DNA from 2 places in the Mesorhizobium sp. M0678 genome. Region 2 is predicted to be linked to the other one. Evidence: predicted binding sites of a transcription regulator. Region 2 holds the regulator's gene; the other holds the start of a gene.
What was found. Region 2 encodes LexA, which represses DNA repair genes until DNA is damaged. Its sites were predicted from a motif close to TGTTCNNNNTGTGTTCNG; they were not measured.
Positions count from the first base shown of each region.

Region 1: NKI29_RS22875 (YifB family Mg chelatase-like AAA ATPase) is a predicted target of LexA. The motif match lies at 1,445-1,462, and genes of this name have one in related genera.

Region 1 is NZ_JAMYPT010000014.1:48,065-55,051, forward strand. Features, by position in the region: gene NKI29_RS22875 (YifB family Mg chelatase-like AAA ATPase) at 1-1,351, opposite strand, end outside; gene gshB (glutathione synthase) at 1,515-2,456, opposite strand; gene NKI29_RS22885 (GtrA family protein) at 2,675-3,049, opposite strand; gene NKI29_RS22890 (glycosyltransferase) at 3,057-4,064, opposite strand; gene NKI29_RS22895 (hypothetical protein) at 4,195-5,997, shown strand; gene NKI29_RS22900 (SDR family NAD(P)-dependent oxidoreductase) at 6,130-6,897, shown strand; gene NKI29_RS22905 (2-dehydro-3-deoxygalactonokinase) at 6,897-6,987, shown strand, end outside.
Region 2 is NZ_JAMYPT010000001.1:456,756-463,742, forward strand. Features, by position in the region: gene gltX (glutamate--tRNA ligase) at 1-529, opposite strand, end outside; partial or broken gene NKI29_RS02175 (ComEC/Rec2 family competence protein) at 626-3,089, shown strand; gene lexA (transcriptional repressor LexA) at 3,083-3,817, opposite strand; gene kynU (kynureninase) at 4,264-5,511, shown strand; gene NKI29_RS02190 (hormone-sensitive lipase) at 5,608-6,438, shown strand; gene NKI29_RS02195 (molybdopterin molybdotransferase MoeA) at 6,446-6,987, opposite strand, start outside.

The DNA of each region.
Region 1 (6,987 bases), on a different contig from region 2:
GGCCGGCGGCATCGGGCATGGCGATCTCCTCGATGACTGACGGCGAGCAATGGGCGTTGGTGGTGGCGGTCGCGCCGAGCCGCTCGAAGCGCTCGCGCTGGATCGTACGGGCGCGGGCAACACGTAGTGCGACGGCGGCACTTTTCTCCGCCCGGTCCGGCCGGATCAGATCGCTGGCCGAGACCGCCGGCACCTCGATCCTGAGATCGATACGGTCGAGCAGCGGGCCGGAAATGCGCGCCTGGTAGTCGGTGCGGCAGCGATCGCCGCGCAGGCAGCGATAGCCGGGCTCGCCGGCCATGCCGCAGCGGCACGGGTTCATCGCCGCGACCAGCTGGATACGTGCCGGATAAGTAACGCGGTGGTTGGCGCGCGCGATCATGCAGTCGCCGGTCTCCAGCGGCTGGCGCAGCGCATCGAGCGCCTGCGGCGAGAATTCGGGAAACTCGTCGAGGAACAGCACGCCGTGATGGGCAAGCGAGGCCTCGCCCGGCCGCACGCGCAGACCGCCGCCGACCATCGCCGCCATCGAGGCCGAATGGTGTGGTGCACGGAACGGCCGCCGGTCGGTCAGCTTGCCTTCGCCGAGTTCGCCGGCCACCGAGGCGATCATCGAGACTTCGAGCAATTCCCTGGGCGCCAGCGGCGGCAGGATCGACGGCAGCCGCTGCGCCAGCATCGACTTTCCCGATCCCGGCGGCCCGACCATCAGCAGATTGTGGCCGCCGGCCGCCGCCACCTCCAGCGCCCGCTTGGCGGTCTCCTGGCCCTTGATGTCGGCAAGGTCGGGCAGGTCGCGCGCCGCGGCATGGATGCCGGCTTCCGGCCGCGACAGAACCTGCGTGCCGCGAAAATGATTGGCGATGGCGATCAGGCTGCGCGGCGCCAATATGTCGAAATCCTTGCCGGCCCAGGCCGCTTCCGGCCCGCAGGCGAACGGGCAGATCAAGCCCTTGCCTTCGGCATTGGCACCGATTGCCGCCGGCAGCGCGCCAGCCACCGCGGCGATGGTGCCGTCGAGCGACAATTCGCCAAGCACGACATAGCCGGCCAGCATGTCGCCCGGAATGGCGCCGAGCGCCGCCATCAGCCCGAGCGCGATCGGCAAATCGTAGTGGCTGCCTTCCTTGGGCAGGTCGGCGGGCGCCAGATTGACGGTGACCTTCTTCGACGGCATCGACAGGCCGGATGCATGAAGTGCTGCCTGCACCCGCTCGCGGCTTTCGGCTACGGCCTTGTCGGCCAGCCCGACGATGTGCATGTTGACCTTGCCCGGCGCGATCATCACCTGCACGTCGACCGGCACGGCCTCGATGCCCTGGAAAGCAACCGTGCGAACCCGCGCCACCATGTCTTCACCCCGGATGCAGGCTTTTGCCCCAAGCCTTTGCGATCATGCCGCGAACGGCGTCACCCGAGACAACCACAGATTTCCGGCGAAGGCAAGAACATTTGGGGAACAGCTGAGCGCAACGGCGGCAATGGTTTGCAACGCGGCCGCTCGCGAAGCGAGGCTAGTTGCGCTTCTCCTCCACGGCATCCCAGAACAGGCTGGCGATGTCGGCGCCGCCGAAGCGCTGCACTTCGCGTATGCCGGTCGGTGAGGTCACGTTGATCTCGGTCATGTAATCGCCGATGACGTCGATGCCGACGAGGATGAAGCCGCGCTCCTTCAGCGAGGGACCGATGCGGGCGCAGATCTCGCGTTCGCGTTCCGTCAATTCGGTCTTTTCGGCGCGGCCGCCGACATGCATGTTGGAGCGCGAATCGTGCTCGGCCGGCACGCGGTTGATGGCGCCGACAGGCTCGCCGTCAATCAGGATGATGCGCTTGTCGCCAGCCCGCACCTCCTTGAGGTAGCGCTGCACGATGTAGGGTTCGCGGAACAACTGGCCGAACACTTCGAGCAGCGAGGCGAGGTTGCGGTCGGCCTCGTGCAGGTGGAAGATACCGGCGCCGCCATTGCCGTAGAGCGGTTTGACGATGATATCGCCGAACTCCTTGCGGAAGGCTGCGACCTCGAGAGGGTCCTTGGTGATCAGCGTGTCCGGCATCAGGTCGGGAAATTCGGTGACGAAGATCTTTTCCGGGCTGTTGCGCACCCAGGCCGGGTCGTTGACCACCAGCGTCTTCGGATGGATGCGCTCGAGAATATGCGTGGTGGTGATGTAGTTCATGTCGAAGGGCGGATCCTGCCGCAAAAGGATGACGTCCATCTCCGAAAGATCGGTGCGGACTTCTTCGCCCAGCGAATAATGATTGCCCTTCTCGTCGCGGACCTGCATCGCCTCGATACGGGCAAACACCTTGCCGTCGCGCAGCGACAGCCGGTCGGGCGTGTAGTGGAACAATTGGTGGCCGCGCCGCTGCGCCTCCAGCGACAGTGCAAACGACGTGTCGCCGGCTACCGACACGGTGGAGATGTGGTCCATCTGGACGGCGACTTTCAGGGGCATGGCAGCTCTCCGGCGCACTTGGAGCGATCCACTTGGACGCACAAAGTACGCTCCAACATTTCTTGAATCCATGCATCGTGCTTTCCGAAAATCGATTCCGATTTTTCGGGCCGATGCATCGACGACAGCGATATAAGGAAATCGGCGGCCTCTGCCAATCGGCCAAGGTCATGATGAGGCTGCGCTTCGCTTGGCGCAGATCCCAACGCGATGTGCCTTCAGCGGTCGAACACCAGCTTGGAATAGCCGAGGAAGGACAGCGCCATGGCGACCAGCGAGGCGACCGCAAGGGCTATGAGCGGCGACACCATCGGCAGTGCGAACAACATGACGCAATAGACGAGATAATTGACGACGCTGGTGGCAATGCCGACGCCGCCGTAGCGGGCGCCCTCATGCGCGATGCCCCGGCTGGAAGGCGAGAAGGTCAGGTGGCGGTTGATCAGCCAGGTGGCGGACAGCGCAAAACCGATCGAAATGATGCGGGCTGCCAAGGGGCCAAGCGGCGTTGCCGCCAGCACCAGCCAAAGCGCACCCGCGTCGGCGACGAAGCCGATGCCGCCGGCGACAATGAAGCGGGCGAGGCGTCCCATTTAGGCTCTAGGCCGCGCGCGGGGTCTTGCGCGGTCCGGCCTTCAAAGTCGCGAGCGCGCTTGCACGTTCACGTTCGACGCGACCGGAAGGCATCGACAGATAGAAGATGCGCTTCTGCTCGGCGCGGCCGCGCGACACCGAATCGAGGATCACCCCGGTCACCGCCGCCAGCATCGACAGCAGCAGCAGGCCGACCGACAGAACCCAGGTCGGCATGCGCGGCACAAGCCCGGTTTCGGCGAACTCGATCAGCACCGGCGCCATCAGAAACAGGCTTGATGCCAGGAAGAACACCGAAAAAGCGCCGAAGAAACGCAGCGGCTGCGTCTCCTTCATCAGCATGGCGAACATCCACAGGATCTTCGCGCCGTCGCGAAAGGTCGACAGCTTCGACGAGGAGCCTTCCGGCCGGCGGCCATAGTCGAGTCCGATCTCGCTGACCGGCAATTTGAGCTGCGAGGCGTGCACCGACATTTCGGTCTCGATCTCGAAACCGCCGGAAACGGCGGGAAAACTCTTGACGAAGCGCCTGGTGAAGGCGCGGTAACCCGAGAAGATATCGGTAAAGTCCGAGCCGAACAAACGTTTGTAGAGGCTGTTGAAGATGCGGTTGCCGAAGGCGTGGCCTGTCCTGCCGGCGTCGTTGGCGACGCCGCGCCTGGTGCCCACCACCATGTCGGAGCGCTCGGTCAGCAGCGTGTTGATCAGTTGCGGCGCGTCCTCCGGCGCATAGGTGCCGTCGCCGTCGGCCATCAGGTAGATGTCGGCCTCGATGTCGGCGAACATGCGGCGCACGACATTGCCTTTGCCCTGGCGCGGCTCGCGCACCACGATGGCGCCGGCGGCGCGGGCTCGGAGCGCCGTCAGATCGCGCGAATTGTTGTCGTAGACATAGATCGCGGCGGCAGGCAGCGTTTCGCGAAAGCGCCGCACCACTTCGCCGATCGTCAGCTCCTCATTGTAGCAAGGCAGGAGCACGGCGATGCTCGGCTCATGGCGCACTTCTTGTGGCATTTTTCGTCTCCGGATGCCCTGTGAGGCCCCTGACCGCTCAAGCGCCGGCCTCGCTCGGGCGGCTTTACTATTTATTGAAGCTGTTAAGGCTAGGTTTAAACCGCACCGTATTCCTTCCAAAGGTCCTGATATGAGCACAGCCGACGATGGCGCCTCCATTTGGAGGTCCGATATCGCGCTGGCGCTGCTTGCCACGTTGCCGGCACTTGCCGTCAATGCCCTTGCCGGCTTCCCGGAATTGACCAATGCCGGCGGCGACAACGACAATCTGCTGCGCCTTGTCGAAGTTCGCGACATGCTGGCCAGCCAGGGCTGGTTCGATCTGCACCAGTACAGGATGGGCCTGGAAGGCGGTTTCGTCATGCATTGGTCGCGGCTGGTCGATGCGCCGATCGCCGCCATCATCATCGCCGTATCGGCCCTGACCGGCAGCGCGGCCTTTGCCGAGAATGTTGCGCAAGTGCTGTGGCCGACGCTGCTCTTCTGCCTGACCGTGTTTTTCACCGCCCGCGCCGCACGCAGCTTTGCCGGTGACAGCGCCGTGCTGCCCGCTGTCGTGGTCGGCGCTGCCGCACTGTATTTCATTGGCATTTTTTCGCCTGGCGCGCTCGATCACCACAATATCCAGCTGATGCTGAGCATGGCCAGCCTGAGCCTATTGCTTGAAGCGCCAATGCGCAGGCCGGCGGCATTGCTCTCCGGCCTGTGCGCCGGATTGATGCTGGCCGTCGGTATGGAGACCGCCCCTTATGTGGCCACCATCGGCGCCTCTGTCGCCATGCTGTTCGCCCTCGGCGCCAATGGCGAGAGGCTGATCGCCAGGGATTTCGGCCTCGGCTTTGCCGGCGTGTCCGCTCTCGTCTTTGTCGCCACCATTGCGCCGTCTGCCTGGGGTCAGGCGCAATGCGACGCCTTTTCGACCGTGCAGTTCGTCGTCGCGGCGATTGCCGGAACCGGCCTTGCGGCGATAGCGTCGATCGAGCCGGCCGGCCGCACGCGCCAACGGCGCATCGCCTCACTTGGCCTGCTTGCCCTGCTATTGGGCGCTGTCGTCGTCTTGTTGTTCCCACAATGCCTGGCAGCGCCCTACGCCAACCTCGATCCGCGCCTCAAGGAGCTATGGCTTGATCACATCGACGAGGCGCAATCGCTGTTCAAGCTGCTCGCTGAAGATCCGGCCGGGGTGGTGGCGCGCTATGCCACGCCGCTCATTGCGCTCGTGCTGATGGCGCTTCGCCTTGGCCGCGGTGGCTGGCGGCGGCAGGACAGCCTTGTCGGCGCGCTGCTTGTCGTGGCCTTCATCGTCAGCGCCTGGCAGGTACGCGGTTCGACATTCTCGATCGCCTTCGCCGTCATCCCGCTTGCCGCCTGGATTGCCAAATGGCGTCAACGGGCCGAGGCCAGCGCGTCGCGCGGGGTGGCGCTGCGCATGGCTGCCGTCTGGCTGGTTTCGGTGAATGCGGTCTGGACTGGGGCTGCCGCGGCGACCTCGGTAGCCTTCGACGACAGCAACACCACGGCGGATAATGGCGACGGCACCGATGTCGCTTGCCAGCGCATGGCCTCCTTTGCGGCACTCGGCCGCCTGCCCGGCACCACCGTACTGGCAATTTCCAATCTCGGATCGCCTATCCTGGCCTATTCCGGACATCGCGTCTTCGCTGGGCCTTATCATCGCAATGTCGCCGGCAACCTGCTGGCGCTCGATGCCTTCCTTGGGTCTGATGCCGATGCCAGGACGGTCGTGGCGGATCATCACGTCGGCCTCGTCGCGCTGTGCCCCGGCAGCGCCGAAAGCAAGCTCCTCGCAGCCAAGGCGCCGGCAGGCTTTCTTGCCGGGCTGATGCGCGGCAGCGTGCCGGAATGGCTTGAGCCGGTTGCCGGGACCAGCGGAGCCGCCGTCGAATTGTACCGCGTCCGGCTGGGCAACTGATCGATCGGCGGCCCGTGCGGCCTTTTGTCGGACATAAGTCCTGACAATCCACTCTTTCGCCCTTGCCCGCCCGACATGGCTGGATAGGATGCGCGCCGGCCGACCGCGATCATTGGACCGGGAGAGAATTTCATGATGCCATCGGCACGCTTTGCCGACCTCGAAGGCGCTTCGGTGCTGATCACCGGCGGCGGCTCCGGCATTGGTGCTGCCTTGACCGAAGGTTTTGTCCGCCAGGGGGCAAAGGTCGCCTTCATCGATATCGCCGACCGTCCGAGCCTGGCGCTGGCCGATCGGTTAGACAAGGAGCTCGGCCGGCGGCCGTTCTATCTCAAGACCGACATACGCGACATCGAGGCATTGCGGGTATCAATCGCCAAAGCCGCCGAGGCGCATGGCAACGTGACCGTGCTGGTCAACAATGCCGCTCAGGATGACCGTCATGCCGTCGAAGACGTCACGGTGGAGTTCTGGGACAACAACCATGCCATCAACCTGCGCCCGCATTTCTTCAGCGCACAGGCGGTGGCGCCGGGCATGAAGCGGGCCGGCGGCGGCTCGATCATCAACTTCACCTCGACGTCGTTTCTCATCAACCATCCCGATATGCCGGCCTACACCGCCGCCAAGGCCGGCATCGTCGGTCTCACCAAGGGTCTTGCCGGCAAGCTCGGCGTCGATGGCATCCGTGTCAACGCGATCGCGCCCGGCTGGGTGATCACCGAGCGGCAGAGAAAGCTCTGGGTCACCGAAGAAGCGCTCGCCGCTCATGTCGCCAAACAGTGCATCAAAGAGGTGATGCAGCCGGAAGACATTGTCGGCACCGTGCTGTTCCTGGCGTCGGATGCCTCACGCATGCTGACCGCGCAGATGCTGATCGTCGATGGGGGGTTCCTGTGATCTCATCGAGCAAGGCAGCTTCCGTCGCGGCCGTCGACTGGGGCACCACCCGTATGAGGGTCTGGCTGCTCGACGGCGCCGGCAAGGTTC
Region 2 (6,987 bases):
GCAGAATAATGAAATCGTCGAGATCCTTGTTGGGAAAGCGCACGTCGCCCTGGACGCGGTCATGCACCACCGTCTCGCCGTCTGTCGGCGCCTTGATGCGGATCGCCCCCTTGGCGCCGGGCGGCGCCTCCGACGGGTCGCGGTCGCGCCAGCGTCCATCATAGCGGGGCGGAAGCCCCTTGGCTCGCGCTGCCTCGCGCATCGCCTCCAGCTCCGCCGGCGTCGCGTAGCAGTAATAGGCCTTGCCCACGCGCACCAGCTCCTCGGCCACCTCGCGATGGCGCGGCGCGCGCTCGAACTGCGAGACAGGCGCGCCGTCCCAGGTGAGTCCGAGCCAGGAAAGTCCGTCGAGAATGGCTGCCGTCGCCGCATCGGTGGAGCGCTCGCGGTCGGTGTCCTCGATGCGCAGCAGCATCGTGCCGCCTGTGTGCTTGGCATACAGCCAGTTGAACAGCGCCGTGCGCGCGCCGCCAATGTGCAGATAGCCGGTGGGCGAGGGGGCAAAACGGGTGACGACCTTATCGGGCATGGAACTCTCAGGCGGGCGAAGGAAGTGGGTTTGCGGACTTTCGCGCGTTGCGCGTTCATGTAGCATAGGAGGTCGAGGGCGCAAGGGGCAGACCCGATGGCTGTGCGAGGCCGTGGTGCGGGCGAGGGCGAGGACGTTGGCAGCGGCGTCAGCGAACGCTTGCTGTTTGCCGCTCCCCCGCCTGTCCTGCCGGCACCGGCATTGCTACCCGCTCCGCGCTTCGATGCTCCGTCGCTGCCGGCCAGCGACCCAGCAACGGTTCTCGTGCCCGCGGGCGAGCCCATCGTACGCCTGCCCAGGCGTTTCCGCCTCCCGTCACCGTCCCGTATCCGCAACAGCGTAACCTCGGCAGCCGGCCTGGAACTCGACCGCGGCATCGCCTTCCTGCTGGTGCCGGTGTTCCTCGCATGCGGGGTGGTCGTATATTTCGGGCTGTCGGTGGAGCCGGCCTTTCCACAGCCGATCGCAATCGCGCTCCTCGCGGCCCTTTGTGCCGTCGTCTCGCGGTCATGGCCCAGGACGCGCCTGTGCTTCATGGTGGCGCTGCTCTGCGCGCTTGGCGTACTTGCCGCCAAGTTCGAGACATGGCGTGTCGGAACGCATATGCTCGGCTCCGAAATCTCGACGCGGCTGACGGGTCGCGTCGTATCGTACGAGCCCATGGCGAGCGGCCGCATCAGGCTGACAATCGATGTGATCTCAACGGCCAGGCCGACACTGCGCTACATGCCGGAACGGGTCCGCGTTTCGGCGATGAAGATACCGGCTGAGCTGACCGCCGGTTCCGAGATCACCGGCTATGTGCGGCTGCTGCCGCCGACCGGCCCGGTGCGGCCCGACAGCTATGATTTCTCCTTCGACAGCTATTTCGCCGGTATCGGCGGCAGCGGCTTTTTTCTCGGCAATCCGAAAGTCGTGTCGTCGGGCAGCATGCCGCTTGCCGCGCAGCTTTCTTCCGCGATCGAAGACGCGCGCGAATCCATCGCCGACCATATCCGCAGCCGCATCGGCGGTGCCGAGGGCGAGATTGCTGCTGCGCTGATCGTCGGCGTGCGCGCCGGCATTCCCGAGGAGATCAACGAAGCGATGCGGCGCACCGGCATCTACCACATCATCTCCATCTCGGGGCTGCATATGGCGTTGGTCGCCGGCACCATCATGGCGCTGCTGCGGGGTGCCTTTGCGCTGTTTCCCGATTTCTCATCGCGACGGCCGGTCAAGAAATATGCCGCGGCCGCCGCTTTTTTCGATTGCGGCCTACCTCGTCTTTTCCGGCATTGTCGTTGCGGCCGAACGCAGCTTCATCATGCTGGCGGTGATGCTTATCGCCGTGCTGTTCGACCGGGCCGCGCTCACCATGCGCAACCTGGCGATCTCGGCCATCGCGGTCATCCTGGTGTCGCCGCACGAGGTGGTCGGTCCGAGTTTCCAGATGTCCTTCGCCGCGACGGCGGCCCTTGTCGGCGCCTATGCAGGCTGGTCCGATTACCGCGCCGGCAGGGCCACCACGCCGCCGCCGCGGCGGTCGCCGCTACGCTTTGCCACTCGAAAGGTCCTGTTGGGCATGTGCGGTCTGGCGATGACCTCAATCATTGCAGGGAGCGCCACGGCGCTTTTCGCCATATGGCATTTCCAGCGCGTGGCGCCGCTCAGCCTGTTCGCCAATCTGGCCATCATGCCCATCGTCTCACTGGTCGTCATGCCCTTCGCCGTTCTCAGCGCGCTGGCGATGCCGTTCGGTGCGGATGGCCCTTTCCTCTATGTCATGGGCAAGGGGCTGACGGCGATGATCGCCCTGTCCGGGTGGATCTCGGAGCGCTCGCCGATCGATGCGGTCGGGCTGATTTCGCTGAGATCCGTCCTTCTGGTGACGATCGCCCTCGTCATTGCCAGCATGGCGACGACCTGGTTGCGGCTGGCGGCACTTCCTTTTGCGCTCGCCGGCTTGCTGACGACAACGCAGACACGCATACCCGACGTATTGGTCTCGGAGGACGCGCGGCTGGTCGCGCTGCCGATCGGCAGCGGTGAACTCGCGGTCAACCGGGCACGCCCGAATGAGTTCACCATCGACAACTGGAAACGCGCGCTCACATCAGAGGCCATCGTCGCGCCGGAAACACCTGGAAAGAACGACCCGCAATTCGACATTGCCGATCCGGCCGACCTACCGCCGGGCATGCCGTTCATTTGCACGGACGGCCTCTGCCTTGCCAGGCATCCATCCGGCGCGATCATCGCGCAAGCCAAGGACCGCGATACTGCGCGGCCAGCCTGCGCCTTTGCCAGCTTGATCGTCATCGACGACGCCACCGCCCATAACCCCTGCTACTACGACCGGCTGGTCCTCGTCGTCACCAAACGGCAACTGGCGCGCGCGGGAAGTGCCGCCGTCTATTTCGATCCACAAGCGGCAACACGCGCCGAGATCCGCTTCGCCGTCAAAAAATCATACCGGCCCTGGCACGTGCAGCGGAAATTTTCACGCGCGGCACGGGGCCTGCCGCCATACCGCAGGGCCGACAACCCCAAAGCCGGCGCCAAGGGCGGAGCTCAGTAGCGGCGGATCAGTCCGACGAGCTTGCCCTGCACCTTGACCCTGTCTGGTCCGAAGATGCGCGTCTCGTAGGCCGGATTGGCGGCTTCCAGGGCGATCGAGGCGCCCTTGCGGCGGAACCGCTTCAGCGTCGCTTCCTCCTCGTCGACCAGTGCCACCACGATCTCACCGGGGCTCGCCGTATCGGCATTGCGGATGATCACCGTGTCGCCGTCGAAAATGCCAGCCTCGATCATCGAATCGCCTTTGACCTCGAGCGCATAATGCTCGCCGCCCATGATCATATCCGGCGGCACCGAAATCGAATGCGTCTGGTGCTGGATGGCATCGATCGGCACACCGGCCGCGATGCGGCCCATTACCGGGATCGAAACGGCGGCGACGACATCGTCGTCATTGCCGGCTGCAGGGACACGCGACGATGTCGGCTTGCCCTGCCGAGGGGCGCCTTGCCCAAGGCTGCCCTGGATGACACTCGGCGAGAACTTGCGTGCCGCATTGAGGCCGGGGGCGATCGAGTCAGGCAGGCGTAGCACCTCCAGCGCACGGGCCCGGTTGGGCAAACGGCGAATGAAGCCGCGCTCCTCCAGCGCCGTAATCAGCCGGTGGATTCCGGATTTGGAAGCCAGATCGAGCGCTTCCTTCATCTCGTCGAATGAAGGCGGGATACCGCTTTCCTTCAACCTTTCGTGGATGAACATAAGCAGTTCGTGTTGTTTGCGTGTCAGCATAGCGACCCCCAACAGAATCAGAAAAACAAACCCAGAACAAACACTATCTGTTCCAGTTGTGTTCCGCAACTGTTTAAAGTTTAATGAATGCGTTAAGGCTCGGGAAACAAACGACGTCCCTACCGGCGTACCGCATTTTCACCGCCGCGAGCCTCATCGCCTTGATTCTGCTTTCGTTTGCGCCCTTCTGGCCTCCTAGAAGGCGGCACTGGCATCGGCCGTCGGTCGGCAAAAGGCACGGAATTGAACCCGTATCGACTGTGCGGTTTGGTCAATGCACCGTGAACGAAACGAATTCAAAACGCCAACCTCGGGTTAAGTCCCGGTTTCCACCGCCTGGTCAGGCTGCTTCTCGCCGGTGGAGCCTTGCTGCGCGCAACCAGGTAATGGAAGAACAGTCGATGCGTGTCCGGCGTTGCGTTGGATCTTGGGGGAGCAGACAAATCATGACAGGAATTCCCGATCTCGTGGCCATAAAGGCGATGGATGCCGCGGATCCGTTGCGCGCGATGCGCGACCGCTTTGTGTTGCCGCAAGGAGTGATCTATCTCGACGGCAATTCGCTAGGAGCTGCTTCACGTGCCGCTTTCGATGAACTGCACAAGGCCGCGACCGAAGAATGGTCGCATGATCTCATCCGCGCATGGAACACGGCCGGCTGGTTCAACATGCCGCTTGAACTTGGCGACCAGCTCGGGCGCCTGATCGGTGCCGCGGCCGGCCAGACGGTGGTCTGCGACACGACATCGGTCAACATCTACAAGCTGCTGCACGCCGCCATGGCCATGCGACCGGAGCGGCAGGTCATCGTCGCCGAGGGCGATAGTTTTCCGACGGACCTCTACATGGCCGAGGGTGTGGTTTCGACGCGAAAAGATACGCTGCTGCGCCTCTCGGGGGTCGACGCGCCGACCATCGAAGAGCTGATCGACGAACGCACCGCCGTGGTGCTGGTCAACCACGTCAACTATAAGTCGGGCGAACTGCGCGACATGCCGGCGCTGACGCGCAGGGCTCAGGAAGCCGGGGCGATGATCGTCTGGGATCTCTGCCACACCGCCGGCGCGATGCCAGTCGAACTCGACAAGGCAAACGCCGATTTTGCCGTTGGCTGCACCTACAAATATCTGAATGGCGGCCCGGGCGCGCCTGCCTTCATCTATGCGGCTGAGCGGCATCTTTCCGACATCCAGCAGCCGCTCACCGGCTGGTGGGGCCATGCACGGCCCTTCGCCTTCGAGCCAGGCTATGCGGCCGGCACCGGCATCCGCCGGTTTCTGTGCGGCACGCAGCCGGTCCTGTCGATGCGCACGCTGAAGGGCGCGCTCGACATCTGGAACGATGTCGACATGACGGCGGTGCGCAAGAAGAGCATCGCACTGGCGGATCTGTTCATCGAGCTTGTCGAGGCAAAGTGCGGCACTTACGGGCTCACGCTCGAAAGCACGCGCGATGGGGAAAAACGCGGCAGCCAGATTTCATTCATGCATGAGCATGGCTACCAGGTCATGCGCGCGCTGATCGAACGTGGCGTGATCGGCGATTTTCGCGCGCCATCGACCATGCGCTTCGGCTTCACCCCGCTCTATGTCGGCTATGCCGATGTCTGGCAGGCCGTCGAAGTGCTTGAGGACATCCTGCGCACCGGTGCGTGGAAGGAAGCGCGCTTCGCCATCAAGGCGGCTGTCACTTGAGATTGATGCGAGAGCTGGAATCGTGAGGCTGGCGACGACGCGCCGCGCGATGCTCACGGCTACGTTGCAAGGCTATATTGCCAGGGAGGGCGCAGGGTGTTCGAACGTCACATTGCCGATTGGGACAACGCCTATGCCAACGGCGCCAACATAGCCGGCAGCGATCGCTGGCCGGCGGCCTGGATCGAGCCCGCGCGGGTTTTCCGCGACGTGCTTTCGACCGAGGGCAGGGCGCGGCTCGACATGGCCTATGGCGACAACCCACGCAACCGGCTCGATCTTTTCCTGCCGGCCATCAAGCCCAAGGGACTCGTGGTGTTCGTTCATGGCGGCTACTGGATGGCATTCGACAAGAGTTTCTGGTCGCATCTTGCCACTGGCCCTGTTGATCGCGGCTATGCGGTGGCGATGCCGTCCTACACGCTCTGTCCGCAGATACGCATTGGCGGCATCGTCAAGGAAGTCGGCGCGGCGATCGGCAAGGCGGCGGCGATGGTTCCAGGGCCGCTGATGCTGACCGGACACTCGGCCGGCGGCCATCTTGTTAGCCGGATGGTTACGGCGACGACGCCGCTGGCGCCCGAAGTGGTCCGGCGCGTTCGTCACGTGGTGTCGATCTCGGGGGTGCACGATTTGCGCCCGATCATGCGCACCGGCATGAACGAGACGCTGGCGATCGATGAGGCCGAGGCGCAGGCCGAAAGTCCGGTGCTGCTGCGCCCGATGGACAAGGCCCGCCTGACCTGCTGGGCCGGCGGCGGCGAGCGCGCCGAATTCCTGCGTCAGAGCGCGTTGCTGGCCAACATCTGGATCGGCCTGGGTACCGCGACCAGCTCGGTGGTCGAGCCTGACCGGCATCATTTCAACATCATCGACGGTTTGGCCGATCCAGACCATCCGCTGACCCGGACCTTGATTTCGGAGTGAGGCAGGTTCAGCGTAGCATCAGTACGTCGCAGGGGGAGCCCGCCGCCGCGGCAGGAGCGAACGGCGCGCGAACGATCAGCCCGTTGGCATCGGCCAGCATTTTCAGCATCGAGGAGTCCTGGATGCCGAACGGCGTCGCCACGAGCGTACCGGTGTCATCTATGACAACAGCCCGCACATAATCTTGCCTGAGATCGTTGGCCGGCATGGCAGCACCGAGCCGTGCCCGACGTATATCCTGCTGAAAGGCGCGGCCACCGAGCCGCGCCAGCAGCGGCTTCAGGAAGAGCTGAGTGCAGACCAGGCTTGCCACCGGATTGCCGGGCAGGCCGATGCAGCGAATGTCTCCCAGCCGCCCGAACATCAGTGGCTTGCCCGGCCGCATGGCGATCTTCCAGAAATCGAGCGTCATGCCTTGCCCGGTCAGCACGTCATGGACGAAGTCGTGGTCACCGACCGAGGCACCGCCCAGCGTGACGATGACGTTCGCGCCAGCCTTCACGGCCTTTTCAACCAGCGCAGCGATCGCCTCCCTGCGGTCCGGCGCGA